Regions from separate parts of the Gilliamella sp. A7 genome, predicted to be linked through region 2. Evidence: riboswitches for the same ligand, from Rfam matches in the RefSeq annotation. Region 2 holds a riboswitch; the other holds the start of a gene.

Region 1 (11,025 bases), on a different contig from region 2:
AGTTGTAAACCATTATCAGATAATTCCCAAGCGCCATCAACATTACCTGTTTTTTTGTCAACTAATCTGAGTAAATTAGAAAAATTTAATTTAGGATTAAGTGGTACTGAAAAAGTTACCACTAATGTACTTGAGCCATCAAGAATAACCTCAGAACTGTCAATAACAGTTAATTGTTTACCTTTATACTTTTCAATTAACTCTGGTGTTGGGTTAAAAACATTATGAGATTCAGATTCAGTTTCTGTTTCAGTTTCAGTTTCGACTTTCGCCTCAGTTAAAGTTTCTGTTGCAACAGCATCGGTTTTATTGTCAACGACATCTGTTGCCACCTCACTTTTATCAACCTGCTGCGGCTCTACTGTTTTATCTTTCTGATTATCACAAGCACATAGCATCAAAAATAAACTTAACACTGCTAAGTGTTTTATCAATCTCATTATTTCACCTAATCCCTTACAGTTACAATAAATGTTTTGGCTGTTTTTTTAGCAATATTATGCACTTTCAGACAAGGTTTGGCAAAACTTCTTTAATAAGATTTTTACTTTTTTTTTAATTAAGTTCTGAATTTTGTTAAAATTTTGAGGAACGGCCTTTTTTGAGAGGAAGATAAGCAGTTAGAATTTATTATATTAACAATAAACTTTAACTGCTGAATAAGTAATACCCCTTATAAGTAAACTTAAAGTCAAGTTTTTAAGATTTGATAACCAGTTTTTTCAAAATGAAATTTAAAATAATTCCGTATAACGGTAAAAAGAATAATCCACAGATAATAATTTTAAAGCTATAATCGATAATAGCAATTTCAATCCAATGAGCAGCCATAAATTCGTCATTAGTTTTATAAAACGCTATAGCAAAAAAAACAATAGTATCAATACCATTCCCTAATATTGCCGAAGCAGAAGGTGCTACCCACCATGCTCTATTTTTTCTTAAATAATTAAAAACGGTAATATCCATTAACTGTCCAACTAGATAAGCGGCAAAGCTAGCTAAAGCAATCCGGAAAACAAAACTATTAAATTCAGATAAAGCAGCAAATCCCATCCAATGAGTATCCAAAAATAACACTGAAACCCCGTAAGAAAGTAGCAAAGCAGGTATCATTACCACAAAAATTATTTTTCTGGCTAAACTAGCGCCAAAGACCCGAATAGTTAAATCCGTAGAAAGAAAGATAAATGGGAAGGTAAAAGCCCCCCAGGTAGTATGAAAATCAAAAATATCAAATGGGATTTGTACTAGATAATTGCTTGAAGCGATAACCAAAATATGAAAGAACGAAAGCCATCCAAGTGCTTTCATCTGTTCTACATGAGTAAATGGTTTAGTTTGTTCTGAATTAACGTTCAGATACATAAGTTTTTCCTTTTTTAATGGGGTAAGTGAACCCAGTGTTACAATTAGTTTGAATGTCTAAGATAATCGGTTAAACCTTTATCTCGAAGAATACAGCTAGGACATTTACCACAACCACCATCAACGCCATAATAACAAGTATGGGTATATTTTCGAACATAATCCAAATAACCGAGCTTATCGGCTATCTCCCATGTTTGAGCTTTAGTGAGATACATCAATGGTGTAATGATATTAAAGTGATAATCCATAGCCAGATTCATCGATACATTCATTGATTTAATAAAGATATCTCGACAATCAGGATAGCCACTAAAATCAGTTTCACAAACACCGATAATAATGTCGCAAATATCGTGTTGTTTGGCATAACATCCAGCTAGAAGTAAAAACAGCATATTACGACCATCAACAAATGTATTAGGATAATCAGTTTCCTTCGTGGCAGTAATTTCTTGAGAGTCATCAATTAAAGCATTATTGGTTGTCTGTTTAATCACAGAAGTATCAATAACAGTTTGTTTGACACCAAGATCTTCAGCAATCCATTTAGCTTTTTCCAGTTCAATTGCATGACGTTGGCCATATTGAAAACTAATGGTTTCGACATTTTCACGACCATAATCAGCAATAGCTTGCAATAAACATGTGGTAGAATCTTGGCCACCAGAAAAGATAACAAGTGCTTTACGATTTTGCATTTTTAACTATTCCTGTAAAAAGATTAACGATTATCGATTTTTTCAGGATAAAGGTCATGATTAGCTAGGCGATTCACGGCTATTTGTTGCCAATCAGTACCTGCTTTACCATAATTAGCATAAGGATCAATAGATATTCCACCTCGGGGAGTAAATTTACCCCACACTTCTATATATTTTGGATCCATCAATTTAATCAGATCTTTCATGATGATATTAATACAATCTTCATGATAATCACCATGATTGCGGAAACTGAATAGGTAAAGCTTAAGCGATTTACTTTCTACCATTTTAATATTTGGCACATAAGAAATATAAATAGTGGCAAAATCAGGTTGCCCAGTTATTGGACAAAGACTGGTAAATTCAGGACAATTAAATTTTACAAAATAATCGTTTCCTGGATGTTTATTATCGAATGTTTCTAAGATTTCTGGACAATAGTCAGTAGGATAGCGAACGGATTGATCGCCTAGTAGTGTTATATTACTCATTTTTTTCCTTAGTTTTTTAGCGTGGGAGGTTCACGAACCACGTAATCAGGCGCACACCATACTCTTTTTAAATAAAAAAGTCCAGTTTAAGCAAAGTTGAGTATATTAATAAAAAGCACCATTAATACTAGATCAATGGTGCTTATTTAGTTATAACTTAGTAAAAAAATGTGAGGAAAGCACTTTTTTACGCCGAATATAACTTATTTGTTGGTCAATTGTTTGTAATAATCAGCAAGCTTATCTTTAGCATCAGCTAATTCTTTTTCGGCATCATTTAATTTCGCTTTTAATGCATCGATTGTATCTTGATGAGCATTAATCTTGTCTTTTGCATACTCTTTAGTTTTTTCAGCTAATTCTTTGGTTTTATCTGTAACATCTTTAGTTTTTTCAACTACTAATCTTTTATATTTTTGTTCTAAAGTCTCATCAGTACAATTGGTATTAACTTCTTGCAATGCTTTTTCAAGACCTGTCACTTCATTACTATTATTTGCTTTTTTAGCTTGTTCTATTTTTGTTTCAATTGCTTGCTTTTTAGCATCGCAATTTAATCCTTGGTTTTCATCATTACTTGATGCATAACTATTTACCGAAAATGCAGTAACTAAAGTGATAATGCTTAATTTACTTAATAACCTTATTGCTGATTTCATATTGATTCCTCTTAAGTTTATTTTCTTAATTGAACACAATCTACTTTATGATCTTCACCTTTGGTTAAAATTAAACTTGCTCGTTCCCGTGTAGGTAGGATATTTTCAATCAAATTTAATTCATTGATATCTCGCCAAAGGCGGTTAGCAATATTCATGGCCTCTTCCTCAGGAAGCTTTGAATAATGGTTAAAGTAAGAGTTAGGATCGCTAAATGCCCCAGCTCTAAATTTTAAAAATCGGTTGACATACCAATCGTGTAATAATGGTATTTGTGCGTCGACATAGATTGAGAAATCGACATAATCTGAAACAAATACACGATTACTAGCTTGACTATAGTTTATGCTGCCTTGTAGAACATTTAATCCTTCAAGAATTAAAATATCAGGACTATCAACAACAATATGTTCATCTTCAACAATATCGTAAACTAAATGAGAATAAACGGGCGCCTTAACTTCTGCCTGTCCTGACTTTACATCAGCAACAAAATTAAGTAATTTTTTGATATCATAGGATTGTGGAAATCCTTTTTTATTCATGATACCACGTTCTTCAAGATAACGATTAGGATATAAAAAACCATCAGTTGTCACCAATGCAACTTTCCGATGCTCTGGCCAACGAGTCAACAATGCCTGTAGGACACGGGCGGTAGTGCTTTTACCAACAGCTACACTACCTGCAATACCAATAATATAAGGTATTTTTTGACTTTTTCCTAAAAATTTTGATAACACTGCCTGACGGCTAAAACTGTTGCTTATATAATAATTGAGTAATCGAGATAAAGGCAAGTAAATTTCACTTACCTCATCCATGGATAAATCTTCATTAATACCTTGTAATGAAGTCAATTCTTCTGGCGTTAAAGTCATTGGTACCGCATTACGCAAGCTCGCCCATTCTTGTCGGGTAAATTGCATGTAAGGACTCAAATGATTTGTCATATTTTGTTCTCTATTGCTAGCTGATATAAATAATTTGGCTCAGATTATACTAAATCTATTTTTTTACAATCATAAATTGGTATTATCTCATGCTCATAGCTATATTGATGACTTACTGGTAAAATACATTTAGTGAGTTAATAATCAGATATTAAATTGAGATTGTATGTTAAAAAATAAATCAAAACAAAAACCTAAAAAAAACCGCCAAGAGATTAATGAAGAATCTCGTGAGTTGAAGCGCAAACGTAAGCATAAAGGTTTACCTAGTGGTTCACGTTTCAATGGTCAAGATAACAATCAAAGTAACAAAACAACTAAAGCAATAAAAGATCCTCGTATTGGCAGTAAAAAACCAATTTCATTGGTAGTAGATGATAATTCATCTATTAAAAAGGTAGATAAAATTAATCAGTCCAAAATAACTAAAGCTAAATTAACACCACAACAAGAATTAGAACAACTTGAAAATGATACTAAATTGGATCAATTACTAGATTTAGTTGAACAAGGTAAAACCTTAACTGACGAACAACAGACTTATCTTGATAATAAACTAAATCGTATAGACAAACTTATGCAACTATTAGGTTATGAAGATGAAGATTTCGAGGATGAACAAGAAGAAATAAAAGAAGATATCGTCAGTCTACTGAAACGTAATTAATTTAGTTTTAATTAAATATGTGTTAAAAACATCAATAATCTTATATACAAAATAATCACGATAAAGAGTCGTATACCATGCCACTATTGATTATGCTATGTTTATATTTAGGATTATTTATTTGCACTTTATTATATTTAAAAAAAACAAATTACATTAAATTAAAAACACAAATAAGAGCAAAACAACGTAATACAGCAAAACGTTATGGAAATGACAATGTCAAACGCAGGACTAAATAAAAATGTGATTCAACCCCTATTATGGGATCAAGCGTTAATTGAAAAATATAATTATTCAGGTCCAAGATATACCTCTTATCCAACAGCACTTGAATTTAACGAACAGTTTGCTGAACAAAATTTCATTTTAGCGACCAAACTTTATCCTGAACGACCATTATCGCTTTATATACATATTCCGTTTTGCCATAAACTTTGTTATTTTTGTGGTTGTAACAAACTGATTACACGACAAACCCATAAAGTCACTAAATATCTTGATGTATTAGATATCGAGATTGCTAAACAGTCCGAATTATTTAAAAACCGGACTGTTACACAAATGCATTGGGGAGGAGGAACTCCTACTTTTTTAACTGATGCTGAAATTAGCCGCTTGCTCTCTTCAATAAAAAAACACTTTAACTTTGCTCAAAATGCCGAACTATCCATTGAAATAGATCCAAGAGAAATAAGTCCACAAACGATTGATCATCTAGCTAATGTTGGCTTTAATCGGTTAAGTATGGGGATCCAAGATTTCAATCATGAAATTCAAAATTTAATTAATCGTGAGCAAGATGAAAACTTGATCCGTTCACTAATTACTCAAGCAAGAAAAAATAACTTTCGTTCTATTAGTCTAGATTTAATTTATGGATTACCAAAGCAAACTGTTGAAAGTTTCACGGAAACATTAAATAAAGTGATTGATATTTCGCCTGATCGATTAAGTGTTTTTAATTACGCACATTTACCTAGCCGATTTGCTGCACAACGTAAGATCAAAGATAATGATTTACCTAATGCAAGTCAAAAATTGAAAATTTTACAAACCAGTATTGAAAAATTGACTCTCGCTGGTTACCAATTTATAGGTATGGATCATTTTGCAAAACCAACTGATGAGTTAGCTATCGCACAACAACAGAACAAGTTACATCGCAACTTTCAAGGTTATACCACTAAAGGGGATGCTGACTTACTTGGTCTCGGTGTATCAGCAATAAGTATGTTGGGAGACAGCTATGCCCAAAACCAAAAAGACTTAAAAAGTTATCAAAATCAAGTTGAACAAAAAGGACATGGTTTATGGAAAGGATTTACCTTAAATCGTGATGATAAAATACGTCGAGATGTTATTAAACAACTTATTTGCCATTTCCAGCTTGATAAAAAGCAGATTGAACAATATTACCATATCCAATTTGATGACTATTTTGCTGAAGATTTAAAACTGCTTGCACCACTAGAACAAGATGGATTGGTTGTCGTTAATCAAGATAGCATTAATGTTCGACCTAAAGGCCAGCTTCTAATTCGCAATATTTGCATGTGCTTTGATATTTATATGCGTCGATTGGTACGACAACAACAGTTTTCACGCGTGATTTAATTGAATAAATTCACGCATGACCATTTAATGATACTGATTTAAGTGTTAATGACTGGCTAAATAAACCTTAAATTTAGTCGTTTGAGCAATAATTTCAACACTTTTAAATGTTTCATCTAAGATCGATTGATATGGTAAAAATGAATTTGCCACAATACAAAGATAGCCATTTAGTTTTAAGTGTTTTTTTGCTTCCTTAATCAACTTGTTAACTGCGGTATAACTTGTTTCTTTGCCATCGTGAAAAGGTGGATTAGAGATGATTAAATGATATTTATCGCTTATATCTGAAAATACATCACTAGCAACAACTCTTGCAATAATGTTATTAGCAGCTAAAGTCTCTTTACTTGATTCTAATGCAGTACTACTTACATCAGTTAATGTTAAGCTTATATCTTGATTTAGTTTACCTATTACTGTTGATAATATGCCCGAGCCGCAACCAACATCAAGGATATTTCCTTTGATAATATCACTATGATCCATAAGTGCATTTAATAACAGCTCACTTCCTGCATCTAAGGCTTTTTGGCTGAAGACACCTGGTAAGCTTTTAATTTCGATATCCTGATTTTCAATCGTTAAGTGATAACTCAACCACCAGTCTTTTACTTCAAAAGCCAAACGACTATCAGCTCGAAAATGATATAAACCACATCGTCTTGCACTATCTATTTTTTGGATAGAACCAAAGTCACCTAACAGCCCTTCCACACTTTTCACCCCAGAACGATTTTCACCAATGATAAAAATATCACTATCTTTAGGCATATTGTTCAATAAATAGGATAACTGAAATTGGGCTTCACTCTTGGTTTTAGGCCAATAATAAATGAGGGTATTTATATCAGTATAAAAAGATGTATCAGGATAGAGCGAAAATATAGCGCTATTGGCTCGTTTACTATTTTTAAAGCTTAAAAAAGTATGATATTGGGAACAATGAATCTTAACTATATTTGCTGAAATAACCGCAGGATAATTATCTTGAATATCACCAGCAATAAGGATATTTTTATCATCAAAAAATGACTGATGACGTTCAAGTACTTGGCTAGCTGGAGTAAAAACAGATGTTGCCATAATGCCTCAATGAAAAACCTTTATAAATTGAAGCGAAGATTATACAATTAACTTCCTTTAATCCCTAGTAAAACCGTAATCTGATAATGACACAAACTGATTGGTATCTTAAACAGTGTAATATTACTCAATATGTTTTACGCAATTCAACCGTTTTTCAGGGTGAACTTGCGACTCATATAGACGATAAAATTCGTTTAATTGTTGTTGCTAAACAAAAACCAACACAAAAAATATATTACGATATTTTAAAAGCCATCCGTTTAACAGAAGAACAAGTGTTATTTCTTACCCCTTCGCAATTAATTATTTCGGCGGATGAAGTAAAAATAGTGACATGGTTTATAGATGTGCTTAGCAATGAACCATGGCAAAATAGTTTAACCATTAATACCTGTGATTTAGATTCGCTAGCTAAAGATCCACACCAAAAACGTAAACTTTGGCAGCAGTTATGTAAATATGAAAACAATTTCCATCCTGAATGAACATGATTTAACGGAAGCATATGAGTTAGAACTCATATGCCACCCTATTCCTTGGTCCAAAGAAACTTTTTTTTCAAATCAAGGGGAACGTTATATCAATCTTAAAATAACTGTTGGTAATAAGCTAGTCGGCTTTTGTATTTGCCAACAAGTTGCCGACGAAGCAACTTTATTTAATATTGCAATACATCCTGCATACAGACAACAGGGATTAGCTAAAGCATTATTAAATCATTTAATTGATAACTTAATAGCCATTAGCTCACCGCAGGCTATTTCAACTTTATGGTTGGAAGTTAGAAAATCTAACACGCCAGCAATTGAGTTATATCATTCAATTGGCTTTAACCAAATAACAGTAAGAAAAAATTATTATCCGACAGTTGATGGTCATCAAGAAGATGCAATTATTATGGCTTACACATTAACGCTATAAATTAATTTAATGGGAATAATCATGCAAAAAAAAACAGCACTACTATTTGTCAATGGCGAACCACCAAAAGATATTCCCAGTAATATAAAAGATTATACTTATATTGCCTGTACTGATGGAGCCTATCATAGCTATTTATTTACATCAGCCATTGAACCTGATTTTATTATCGGTGATTTAGATAGCATAGACTCAACTAGGGCAATTCCGTCAAAAACACAAATTATTCATACGCCAGATCAATCTAAACCTGATTTTGAAAAAGCATTATTATTTTTGAATAGTAAAGGTGTTACATCATTTACAATATATGGTGCATCAGGAGGAGCCAGTGATCATTTCTTAGGTAACTTATCTATAGCAATGCAATACTATCATCAGTTCAAAATGATGTTTTATGACAATTATTGCCATTTTTTCTTCGCTGATCATCATCAGATTATCCACCACGTGAAAAATCATATTGTTTCGTTAATGCCATTGTCTACAGTAACTAATTTGACTATAACAGGCTTTGAATATCCTTTAACTGACCAAACATTAGTTCTTGGCGGCTACATTAGTTTGCGTAACAAAGCTATCGATGATAAAGTACAAATCTCTTTTAAAAACGGTGATTTACTAATTTTGATCCAAAATGATTTCAATTAGATTGACATAAATATTTACATTACTTTACAATACTATTACAAACAATTAGCGTGATTTTGGTGAAAGGAACCGCTCTATGATAATAAAAAAACTTACTGTGCTTGCTTGTTCTTCTCTCGTTTCTTGCATGGCTTTTGCGCAGAACGATAGTGTAAGCATTACAGATAAGATAGTAGATAGTTTTCTCGCTTGTGATAACCAATTTTTTAAGCAATTGGCTGAAAATAAAAAATTATTCAGCGAATATGTTGATTTAACAACAACAGATAATGTTACTTATATTCCTGTAGAATCAATTTATCAACAGAACAAAGATAAAGTTAATTTCAAAAAACCTCTTAAATACCACGGATTAACAATAACTGGGTATCAAAACATCTATATTCCAACCAATTTATCTGGACAATATTACTATTGGGGCTTTATTTTTGATAATAGCCAAGAAGAAATTACTAATACACTTAATAATTTAAAATGGTTAAAATATAATAATGCTGTTTATATTGCCAATGCCAAAATCTATGATCGCAATACAAAATCACCGGTATGGCAAGATAATCCCTACTCAATTGATGGTGTTGTACCAAAACTTGGTACCATTGAAAAATCACTTTATCTAGAAGCCTTTACTGATAATCAAAACCGTGTACTTTGTTCCATCCAAGGTGATATAAAGAAAGACATTCTTTATAAAGATCGTCCAGATATGAAACCACTTGACGACCAAATGGATAAAGAGCGCCAAGAAAAGATCAAAGCTTATAAATTGAAAAAACAACAAGAAAAAGAACAAAAAGAAGCCCAAGAAAAGCAATCTCAACCCCAACAAGATAAACCAGTTGAAAATAGCTCAAAAGAGGGAGATAAAATTTAAATGAAAAAATTATGTTTATTTTTAATGCTCTTTTCTTTTACAGCTATCACTCATGCAGAAGAAAAGAAACCACTTACTGAAGATGAATTAGCAGCTCAAGCTAAAGAAGTAGAAGTAATGCTAAGTAATCCTAAAATAGGTGAACAATTTACTCCTCTATCTAAAACTGATGAGGATAACACCATTGGTTATGCCTATCTTGATAAAAAATCCATAAAATTACATCCTTATAACGATAAAATTCGAATTTTTAAGGAAGTTACCAATTACATTCCAGCATTAGTTCAAGATATTGATAATGTAAAAACACCATATCACACAGTAGTTGTTAATCATTATGCTAATTGTGATAAAAAAGAAATTGCTAAAGGTAAAATTGAACTTATCGAGAACTATTTTGCCGAAGGTAAACTAGTAAATACTATTGATATTCCAAATCGTTGGACGAGAGCAGATAAAGGCGATGAAAAGCATAAATTACTCGTTATTGCCTGTTCATTACCATTAAACAATTAATTCTATTTTCATTCGTTTTTACTCTTGCCACCTAGCGGTGGCGGAGTATTTTTTTTTATGTTAATATCAATTTATTAACTGTATATTTTAATCACATCAATATGAATATCACGCAATTCCATGCCTTAACCGATCAACTTTTTTACCAAATCGAATTATATCTAGATAAATACGCTGACGAACACGATATAGACTTAGATTATGAAACTAATGGCAATGTTATTACCATTAGTTTTCCAAACAATAGTAAAATTATTGTTAATACTCAAGAACCACTTTTTCAAGTTTGGTTAGCAACACAAAAACAAGGTTATCATTTTGATTTAATTAATGAACAATGGATATGTAATCGAACAGATCAACCATTTGAAGAGATATTTGCTTCGTCAGTGCAAGAGCAATCTGAGCAATAATTATAATGATCAAAAAAGGATACTAAGTTAAAAGTTAGTATCCTTTGATTGTTTAGTATTTTATTATTTACATTAAGGTAAGATTTGCCAGTTTCACAA
Region 2 (11,025 bases):
GTGTCCAACTTTATGGGGTCACTTCAATTTTCAGGCTTTTGGTTTTATTAATATTGTTGTGTTTTCGACAACCAATTAATGAGTAGCTTTACTGTTTGGCAACAATATTACCATCATCCAAATCTAGATGAATCGTTTTACCTGGAACTAATTTGCCAGATAAAATCTGTTGTGCCAATGGATTTTCAATTTCTTGTTGTATTGCACGTTTTAATGGTCTTGCACCATAAATTGGGTCAAAACCAACTTTAGCTAATTGTTCCAGTGCAGCATCAGAGATATCCATTTCATATCCACGCTCATCAAGACGTTTTTCAACATGAGCTAATTGAATTTTCGCAATTGCTTTGATGTTTTCTTGTCCTAATGGATGGAATACCACTGTTTCATCAATACGATTGATAAACTCCGGTCTAAAGTGTTTAGTTACCACAGTCATGACTAACGCTTTCATCTCGTCGTAACTCAGTTCGACTTGACCTTGAATCAGATCAGAACCTAAGTTAGATGTCATGATAATTACTGTATTACGAAAATCAACAGTACGACCTTGTCCATCAGTTAATCGTCCATCATCCAATACTTGTAATAAGATGTTAAAAACATCTGGATGTGCTTTTTCGACTTCATCGAGTAAGATAACAGAGTATGGTCGTCGTCTCACTGCTTCTGTGAGATAGCCTCCTTCTTCATAACCAACATAACCAGGAGGTGCACCGATTAATCGAGCTACAGAATGTTTTTCCATAAACTCAGACATGTCGATACGTACCATAGCATCTTCACTGTCAAACATAAAGTTAGCCAATGCTTTACAAAGTTCAGTTTTACCAACACCTGTTGGTCCTAAGAATAAGAAGGAGCCAATCGGTTTATTCGGATCAGAAAGCCCTGCTCGACTACGACGAATAGCATTGGCCACAGCAACAACCGCCTCATTTTGACCAATAACGCGTTTATGTAGGGCGTCTTCCATATGTAACAGTTTTTCTTTTTCACTTTCTAGCATTCTCGATACAGGAATACCTGTTGCTTTCGATAAAACTTCAGCAATTTCGTTATCGGTAACTTTGTTACGCAATAACTTCATGGTTTTACCTTCTAGCTGTGTAGCTGCAGCCAGTTTCTTCTCTAATTCTGGGATTTTGCCATACTGTAGTTCGGACATCTTGTTTAAGTCACCCATTCGGCGAGCCTGTTCTATTTCAGTACGTGCCTTTTCCAACTCGGCCTTGATATTTTGAGTACCCGAAAGCGCAGCCTTCTCTGATTTCCACTCTTCTTCAAGTGATGCATAAGCCTTTTCTTTTTCAGCAAGTTCATCATTTAACATCTCAAGTCGTTTTTTGCTGGCATCATCAGACTCTTTCTTAAGCGCTTGTTGTTCAAGTTTGAGCTGAATAATACGTCGTTCAAGCCGATCCAATGACTCTGGTTTTGAGTCCATTTGCATACGGATACTTGATGCTGCTTCATCAATTAAGTCGATCGCTTTGTCTGGTAACATACGATCGGAGATATAACGATGCGATAAGGTTGCTGCTGCAACAATTGCCGGATCGGTAATTTGCACATGATGATGCAGTTCATAACGTTCTTTTAAACCACGCAATATTGCAATGGTATCTTCAACTGACGGTTCTGCTACATATACTTTTTGAAAACGACGTTCTAATGCCGGATCTTTTTCGATATATTGACGATATTCATCAAGCGTGGTGGCACCAACACAGTGTAACTCACCTCGAGCTAATGCCGGTTTTAACATATTACCAGCATCCATTGCTCCATCACTTTTACCAGCACCGACCATAGTATGTATTTCATCAATAAAGAGAATAATACTACCTTCGGCTTTGGCGATATCTTTAAGTACCGCTTTTAAGCGTTCTTCAAATTCACCACGATATTTAGCACCGGCAATTAATGCCCCCATATCTAATGATAATACTCGTTTGTTACGTAAACCTTCTGGCACTTCACGATTAACAATACGTTGTGCTAAACCTTCTACGATAGCTGTTTTACCAACTCCTGGCTCACCGATTAATACTGGATTGTTTTTAGTTCGACGTTGCAATACTTGAATGGTTCGGCGAATCTCTTCATCACGACCAATGACGGGATCAAGCTTGCCTTGTTCGGCTCTTTCGGTTAAATCAATGGTATATTTTTTCAATGCACCACGTTGATCTTCAGCATTAGGATCGTTCACGTTATCACTCCCTCTTACTTGGTTAACTGCTTGGCTAAATTTGTCTTTGCTGACACCTGCTCTCTTTAAAATATCGGTTAAATTACCTTTTTCATCTAATGCAGCTAGTATGAATAATTCAGATGAAATATAGCTATCGCCATTTTTTTGCGCTAATTTGTCACATAGATTCAAAATTCTTACTAATTCTTGTGATGGAATAACTTCACCACCAATGCCTTGAACTTGGGGTAAACGTTCAATTGCTTGATTTAATTCTTGTTGTAATGTCGCAATATTTGCACCTGAAGCCACCAGTAATGGATTAATCCCACTGCCTTCTTGATTAAGCATGGCAGATAATACATGAATGGGCTCTATATATTGATTATCTTTACCTAATGCGATTGATTGCGCATCAGCTAAAGCTTGTTGAAATTTGTTAGTGAGTTTATCTAACCTCATATTATTTATCTCCTAAGCAATAAATTTGGTTTAAATGTGTAACACATCTAATCCATTTGCATAATCACTAAATGAGTGTGGAAGAATAAATTTCAAGAGCTGATTAACAATATTTTTGACGAATTTTTGCAATAAAATCGTTTATATTTTACTCGCGTCTTTATAAAAGATAAAGTAGTTTGAAAAACCAGCACTTAAGCAAAAATGTTTAGTAAATTTGGATGACACTCAAGCTTTTATCCTTTATATTAGCCACTTTATTTTGTTAGATTAGCTAACCGTGGTTCGTAATCCATCCCACGAAAAAAAACTAGGAAAGAAATATGTTTAAAATTGCTAAAGAGTTCCAGTTTGATGCTTGTCATATGTTAGATGGGCATAATGGAAAATGTCATAACCTACATGGTCATACCTACCGTTTGTTAGTCGAGATCAGCAATGAACTTATTACCAACGGTTCAAGTGCTGATATGGTAATGGATTATGCTGAAATAAAATCAATTGTAAAACAGCAAATTATCGACCAACTCGATCATGCTTATCTTTATAATCAAAATAATGCTAATGAAAGCCAAATAGCTGAGCTTTTGCAGAAAATGCAACGTAAAATTTTTGCTTTTCCTTGTCGCACTACTGCAGAAGGAATGAGTAAATTTATTTTTGACCACTTATCACAATTTCTACCTGTATCGATGATTAAGCTTTGGGAAACCCCTACTTCTTATTGTGAGTATCATCGGAGCGAAAAATGATCGAATATCGTATTGTTGAAATCTTCGAATCTTTACAAGGCGAAGGTTATAACACTGGTATGCCAGCTATTTTTATTCGTTTTGCTGGCTGTAATTTAAATTGTAGTTGGTGTGATACTAATTTTCGCAAATTTCAACGTTTTACGTTAGAGCAAATACTGACAAAAATTAAGCAGTACAAAAGCAGCAATATTATTATCACCGGTGGCGAGCCAACAATGGTGAAAGAGTTATCTTTATTATTAACGCATTTAAAACAAGCTGGCTACTATATCGCTATTGAGAGTAATGGACTTGGTAAGGTCGACCCTTTGATTGATTATATCGCATTGAGCCCGAAATTTTGTTATAAAAGTCGTTATCATAAAATTGTGCAACCAACAGCTAGTGAAGTAAGAATTGTCGCAGAGAAACAAACGGGATTTATCGATTTTTGTTACTATATTGAGCAGCATATTCAAGCTAAACGTTACTATTTGTCACCTTGCGAAGTCAATGGTGAGATGAATATGTTTGATACCATTGAGTTGTTAGGTAAGATTAATCATAAACGTATTGATAATAAATGGATGTTAAGCCTACAAACACATAAATTTGCCAATATTGAGTAATCTTTTACGATTAACAACTAAACATAAAAAATCAACCTTATCCATAAGTTAGGCTTTAAACTTTAAAAAGATAGCGTTATTATTAACCAATATTTTTATTGGTGATATTTAATCGTGTTTTAGTCGGTTTATAATTTATATTTGTTCATTCAACTTATGCCAATACATGGTTTGAGTTTAATCATATTGATTGGGAAATGAATTAACCGGCATATCAATTTTCCACTCTTTATTAGTCATAATGAAGAAGATAATAAGTAGATATCTTGGTTAAATTTACAACAAGGGGCATGATAATTGTCACCACTGGTTTAATTTTTCTCAAACCAGATCATTGTTGCCATTCTTCCGGTCTTGTTTTCTCGACGATATGAATAAAACAGATCTCGCTCAGTATAGGTACAATAGTTACCACCATAAATTTGCTTAATTCCGATTGAGTTTAATCGCTGTTTGGCAATCATATAAAGATCTGCTAAATATTTTTGTTGTTTGGCATCTATTAGTTTAAATGCTTGATGCGCATTTGCATCGTAAGCTTCAAACTGCTTTTTCACTTCGCCACCTACTTCAAATTTTGTAGCGCCAATTGCGGGACCAAGCCAAACTATGATATCACTAGCCTTACAATAAAACTTCTTAGCTGTCTCTTCTAAAATACCATGACAAAGCCCACGCCAGCCGGCATGGGCAGCAGCGACTTGATTTCCCTCAACTGAACAAAATAGTACTGGCATACAATCAGCTGTTAAGACGACGCTTACTTGATTGGCTTGCCGGGTATATGAGCCATCAGCTTCAAAACGTTCACTATTACCAATCAATCCACTTGCTGGCTGTAATTGAATTTCTGAAATATCAAGTACGGTTGTACCATGCGTTTGATTTAACCAATAAGGTTCACTAGGAATTTTTTCAGCAGTAATTATAAGACGACGATTTTCAACAATATCATTCAAATCATCACCAGTCCGGCAACCTAAATTTAGGCAATCAAACGGAGCAGAACTCACACCACCGATGCGAGTTGTAGTAAAAGCACGAATATTTGTCGGTGCTGGCCAATATGGATAAATTGATTTAATCATAACTATTACCAATCAAGCTCATCTTTATGAAGTTCTGCATCTGATTGTAACTCTTGTATTAATTTTTGCATATCCTCTGGTATTGGTGCATGCCATTCCATTAGCTCGCCAGTAATTGGATGATATAAACGTAACATAGTGGCATGTAAGGCTTGGCGATCAAAATCACGCAAAGTTTGGATAAATGATTCGCTAGCACCTTTCGGTGGTCTTGGTCGGCCACCATAAAGTGGATCACCGACTAATGGATGCGCAATATGTGCCATATGTACACGAATTTGATGGGTTCGACCTGTTTCAAGTCTTAAACGTAATCGGGTATGTAGCCGATATTTTTCCATTACTCGATAATGGGTTACTGCTGGTTTTCCGGTTGGAAAAACTGCCATATGGGTTCGTTTGGTTGGATGGCGAGTTATAGGTTGATCTACAGTACCACCAGCGGTAATAATTCCCATAGCAACCGCTTCATATTCCCGAGTTATTTCACGTAACTGTAATGATTCAACTAAATGAGTTTGCGCTTCAATGGTTTTAGCAACCACCATTAAACCTGTGGTATCTTTATCTAAACGATGGACAATGCCAGCTCTTGGAACACGAGAAATATCTGGGTAGTGATAAAGCAATGCATTCAATACGGTACCATTTGGATTTCCAGCACCAGGATGAACAACTAAATCACGTGGTTTATTAATAACTAAAATATCATCATCTTCATAAACAATATTAAGTTTTATATCTTCTGGTTGGTGATAAGTTTCTTCTTCGATTTCAACTTCAATGGATATTTTTTCACCACCAAGGACTTTATCTTTGGGTTTATTTACAATATTATTATTCACTAATACTTTATTATTTATGATCCATTCTTTAATTCTAGACCTTGAGTAATCAGGAAAAAGCTCGGATAAAGCCTGATCCAAACGCATTCCAAGCTGAGTTTGTTCGATTTCAGATGATAGTTTTAACTTGTGCATGAGTAATTTATCTATTTTAAGCTGTTATGTTTTAGAGTATTATATACCAATCATCGCCTTTAATGTTTAATTATATTTTGGATTGAAAACTGAATGAAATTGCGTTTACAAACTATGTTAGCTATCGCTTTAAGTAGCATGCTAATTGGCTGTACAAGTACAAAGCATGATGTTGAGAATGTGCCAGAGATTGAGCTCCACAATAAAGCTAAAACAGAGCTTGAGAGTGGAAATATCAAATCCAGTATTAGTGTTTTAGAGGCTATAGATAAAAATTATCCATTTGGACCTTATTCACAACAAGTTCAATTAGATTTAATTTATGCCTACTATAAAACAGCGGATTATCCATTGGCCGTTGCATCAATTGACCGCTTTTTAAAATTAAATCCGACGCACCCAAATATCGATTGGGTAATTTATATGCGCGGAATTTCTAATATGGCGCAAAATGACAATACAATTCAAGGTTGGTTTAATGTCGATCGTTCAGATCGTGATCCTGAATTTGCTATAGCTGCATTTAAAGATTTTACTTATTTGGTAGCTAGTTTTCCAAATAGTAGTTATGCAGCCGATGCCAAAAAGCGCTTAGTATTTTTGAAAAATAGAATCGCTCGTCATGAGTTAAAAGTATCGCAATATTACACTAAACGTGGTGCCTACGTTGCAGTAATTAATCGTGTCACCCAAATGTTAGCCTTATTCCCTGATACTGATTCAACTAAGAGCGCACTATTATTAATGCGCAATGCTTATAATGAATTAGGTTTAGTTGATGAAAGTCAAAAAGTCGATCAACTTATTCAGGCCAATTTGGTAAACATACCAAAAGAAAAACAAAAATCATTCTTTTCCAAGTTTACTAGTGTATTCAATGGCGGCTAGTTATTTACGAAGCGAGCTATGCTCGCTTTATTTTGTGCTTTTTACTAATACGCTATATTTATTTTACATCTTTTAATTCCTAATAAATCAATCTTACAATTCACATAACGTTTGTAAAACACCTCAATAACCAATACAATTAGCAAATTATTTTTATTAGCAATAATAGATAGGACATTAATTCGTCATGCAAGAACAATATCGCCCAGATGAAATTGAAGCCAAAGTACAAAAACATTGGCAAGAAGAAAAAACATTCCATGTTACCGAAGATCCCTCTAAAGAGAAGTATTACTGTTTATCGATGCTTCCATACCCTTCAGGTCGTTTACATCTTGGTCATGTCCGAAATTACACTATCGGTGATACTATTTCACGTTATCAACGTTTGAATGGTAAAAATGTATTACAACCAATCGGTTGGGATGCATTTGGTTTACCAGCTGAAGGGGCAGCAGTTAAAAATAATACTGCACCAGCCAAATGGACTTATGAAAATATTGCTTACATGAAGAAGCAATTACAGCTACTTGGTTTTGGTTATGATTGGGATCGTGAAGTAACAACTTGCCGTCCAGAATATTACAAATGGGAACAATGGTTCTTTACCAAACTGTTTGAAAAAGGTTTAGTTTATAAAAAAACTTCAGCAGTTAATTGGTGTCCAAACGATCAGACAGTATTAGCTAACGAACAAGTGGTTGAGGGTTGTTGTTGGCGTTGTAATACACCTGTTGAACGTAAAGAAATTCCACAATGGTTTATCAAAATCACTGAATATGCTGATGAGTTATTGAATGATTTAGATACCCTTGAAAGCTGGCCAGAACAAGTCAAAACAATGCAACGAAACTGGATTGGTCGTTCTGAAGGGGTAGAATTTGATTTTGCCGTTGAAAACTATAGCGATAAGTTACGTGTTTATACTACTCGTCCTGATACGTTAATGGGTGTGAGTTTTGTTTCGGTAGCTGCGGAACATCCACTTGCTCAATTAGCTGCACAAAATAATCCAAAAATAGCTGAATTTATTGCTGAATGCAAAACAACTAAAACTGCCGAAGCCGACATGGCAACAATGGAAAAGAAAGGTATTGCAACAGGATTTTTTGCCATTCATCCATTAACCGGTACAAAAGTTCCTGTTTGGATTGCTAACTTTGTATTAATTGAATATGGCACAGGTGCTGTAATGGCTGTACCTGGTCACGATGAACGTGATTATGAGTTTGCATCAAAATATAATTTACCAATTAAACCAGTTATTCTAACACAAGATGATCAAGCTCCTGACCTATCACAGCAAGCTTATACCGAGCACGGTAAATTATTTAATTCTGGCGAATTTGACGGTCTTAATTTTGAACAAGCTTTTAATGCTATCGCAGATAAACTTATTGCATTAGGCATTGGTAATCGTAAAGTAAATTATCGTTTACGTGATTGGGGAGTCTCTCGTCAACGTTATTGGGGTGCACCAATTCCTATGGTGACACTTGAAGACGGCACAACAATCCCAACACCAGAAGATCAACTGCCAGTCATTTTACCAGAAAATGTTGAAATGAATGGTATAACTAGTCCAATAAAAGCAGATCCAAATTGGGCAAAAACTACCGTTAATGGTCAACCGGCACTGCGTGAAACCGATACTTTTGATACCTTTATGGAATCTTCTTGGTATTATGCACGCTACACCTGCCCTCATTATGACAAAGGTATGTTAGATGAAAATGCGGCAAACTATTGGTTGCCTGTTGATCAGTATGTCGGTGGTATTGAACATGCAATCATGCATTTACTCTATTTTAGATTCTTCCATAAATTAATGCGTGATTTTGGTTTAGTAAAATCAGACGAACCTGCCAAACGCTTGTTATGCCAAGGTATGGTTTTAGCTGATGCGTTCTATTACACCAGCCCTACCAATGAACGTATTTGGGTTTCACCAACTGAAGTCACTATTGAACGTGATGACAAAGGTCGTATTGCTAAAGCCACAGACAGCAAAGGTAATGAACTTGTTCATGCTGGTATGACGAAGATGTCTAAATCAAAAAATAATGGTATCGATCCACAAGAGATGGTTGAAAAATATGGTGCAGATACCGTTAGATTATTTATGATGTTTGCCTCACCGGCCGATATGACACTTGAATGGCAAGAATCTGGTGTGGAAGGTGCTAATCGATTTATTAAACGTGTATGGCGTTTGGTATATGAGCATGCTCAACTTGGTAAAGCAACTGCTCTTGATCTATCCAAATTGACAGCCGAACAAAAAACATTACGCCGTGAACTACATAAAACGATTGCTAAAGTCAGTGATGATATTGGTCGCCGTCAAACTTTCAATACCGCAATTGCAGCAGTAATGGAATTTATGAATCGCTTACAAAAAGCTTCACTAGATACAGATCAAGACCGTGCGTTAATGGATGAATCATTAAATGCAGTTGTCAGATTACTTTATCCTATGATGCCTCATGTTTGTTTTGTTATGTGGCAAGCATTGGGTCACAGTGAAACCATTGATAATGCATCATGGCCTATTGCTGATGAATCGGCAATGGTTGAAGATGAAAAATTAATTGTTATACAAATTAATGGTAAAGTGCGTGGCAAATTTACCGTCCCTGCGGATGCCAAACAAGATTTTGTAGTAGAACAAGCGAAACAAGAACCAAACATTCAAAAATATTTAACTGACATGACAATTCATAAGGTTATTTATGTGCCAGGTAAACTATTGAATCTGGTTGTAGGTTAATAATGTTGGATAAATAAGATATAGGTGATAATACCAATGAAAAAATATTTGGCTTTGATGTTATTGACAATATTGTTGTCTGGATGCGGTTTTCATTTACAATATGAACCGGAGGTTCCAACTCGCTTTAAGACATTATCTTATGTAAGCGGTGATCCATTCGGTCGATTGTCAAGAAACGTTAAAGAGTTGTTGCGCGATAATGAAGTGACATTAACTGATGCCAATGACAAAGCCAAATATCCAACATTACATATAGTCAAAGATTCGTTGAATAAAAACACTATATCAATCTATCAAGATGGTAAAGCTGCAGAATATCAGTTAGTATTGACGGTTCAAGCTCAAGTAGTCATTGCCGGCGAACAAATTCATCCAATTAAAGTTAGTATTTTCCGTACCTTCTTTGATAATCCAGCTGCAGCACTAGCTAAAAACGTAGAACAAAATTTAATTGAGGATGAAATGTATAAGCAAGCAGCTACACAGATCATCCGTAAATTAAAATCAATTGATGCTACTAATTAACAACTAGTTATGATAAAAATTAGTGCTGAAAAAATAATCCAGCAATTAGGATCGCCTTATTATTTAATTTTAGGTAGCGATCCTTATTTGCAACATTATGCACAAACTAAGTTGCGTAAAGCTTTCAAGCAAGCTCAATATGACGAACAACTCTCTTTCACAATCAATAGCCAAACAGATTGGTCGGTAATGTATGATAGTTGTCAAGCAATGAATCTATTCTCAAACAAAACTTTACTCTGTATAGATATTGCTGAAGGAGTGCTAAATGTTTCAGTGGCAGCAAAGTTAAACACATTATGTGAAATGTTGACGCCTGATATTGGCTTGATAATTAGTATGGTTAAGATTACTAAGACCCAAGAAAATGCATCATGGTATAAAGCTTTATCTGACCAATTAGTGGTAGTGAATTGTTCAACACCTGAAGCAGCACAATTACCACAATGGATCAAAAGCTATTTACAACAAATGCAAATAGCTATTGAATCTCCTGCGATTGAATTGCTTAGCTATTATTATGAAGGTAATTTATTGGCATTAACGCAACTTATTGAACAATTAAATTTGCTTTATCCCAATCAAACTATTTCTTATGAGCAAGTTGAATCAAATATTAATGATTCAGCAATATTTACCCCTTTTCATTGGATTGATGCAATGCTTTCTAATAAAGCTAAACGTGCAACCCATATTTTACAACAGCTTAAAATGAATGATTTTGAGCCATTAATATTGATGCGGATTGT

The links. A riboswitch is a leader RNA that binds a small molecule or an ion and turns the genes downstream of it on or off. The one in region 2 is predicted to bind preQ1.
Region 1: another riboswitch for preQ1. It lies ahead of queF (preQ(1) synthase); the one in region 2 lies ahead of queD (6-carboxytetrahydropterin synthase QueD).

What each region holds. Positions count from the first base shown of each region.
Region 1 is NZ_NASN01000013.1:39,416-50,440, reverse strand. Features, by position in the region: gene B6D18_RS05370 (alpha-2-macroglobulin) at 1-440, opposite strand, end outside; gene B6D18_RS05365 (7-cyano-7-deazaguanine/7-aminomethyl-7-deazaguanine transporter) at 700-1,368, opposite strand; gene queC (7-cyano-7-deazaguanine synthase QueC) at 1,413-2,069, opposite strand; gene queF (preQ(1) synthase) at 2,093-2,566, opposite strand; PreQ1 riboswitch class I at 2,569-2,613, opposite strand; gene B6D18_RS05350 (DUF1090 domain-containing protein) at 2,770-3,225, opposite strand; gene coaA (type I pantothenate kinase) at 3,243-4,178, opposite strand; gene yihI (Der GTPase-activating protein YihI) at 4,345-4,845, shown strand; gene hemN (oxygen-independent coproporphyrinogen III oxidase) at 5,065-6,462, shown strand; gene rsmC (16S rRNA (guanine(1207)-N(2))-methyltransferase RsmC) at 6,508-7,548, opposite strand; gene B6D18_RS05325 (DNA polymerase III subunit psi) at 7,635-8,036, shown strand; gene rimI (ribosomal protein S18-alanine N-acetyltransferase) at 8,011-8,472, shown strand; gene B6D18_RS05315 (thiamine diphosphokinase) at 8,494-9,123, shown strand; gene B6D18_RS05310 (hypothetical protein) at 9,200-9,997, shown strand; gene B6D18_RS05305 (surface-adhesin E family protein) at 9,998-10,513, shown strand; gene cyaY (iron donor protein CyaY) at 10,615-10,926, shown strand; gene uvrD (DNA helicase II) at 10,994-11,025, opposite strand, start outside.
Region 2 is NZ_NASN01000026.1:166-11,190, forward strand. Features, by position in the region: gene clpB (ATP-dependent chaperone ClpB) at 89-2,659, opposite strand; PreQ1 riboswitch class I at 2,934-2,979, shown strand; gene queD (6-carboxytetrahydropterin synthase QueD) at 2,983-3,411, shown strand; gene B6D18_RS07695 (7-carboxy-7-deazaguanine synthase QueE) at 3,408-4,022, shown strand; gene pgeF (peptidoglycan editing factor PgeF) at 4,334-5,107, opposite strand; gene rluD (23S rRNA pseudouridine(1911/1915/1917) synthase RluD) at 5,116-6,090, opposite strand; partial or broken gene bamD (outer membrane protein assembly factor BamD) at 6,184-6,906, shown strand; gene leuS (leucine--tRNA ligase) at 7,166-9,748, shown strand; gene lptE (LPS assembly lipoprotein LptE) at 9,785-10,276, shown strand; gene holA (DNA polymerase III subunit delta) at 10,286-11,025, shown strand, end outside.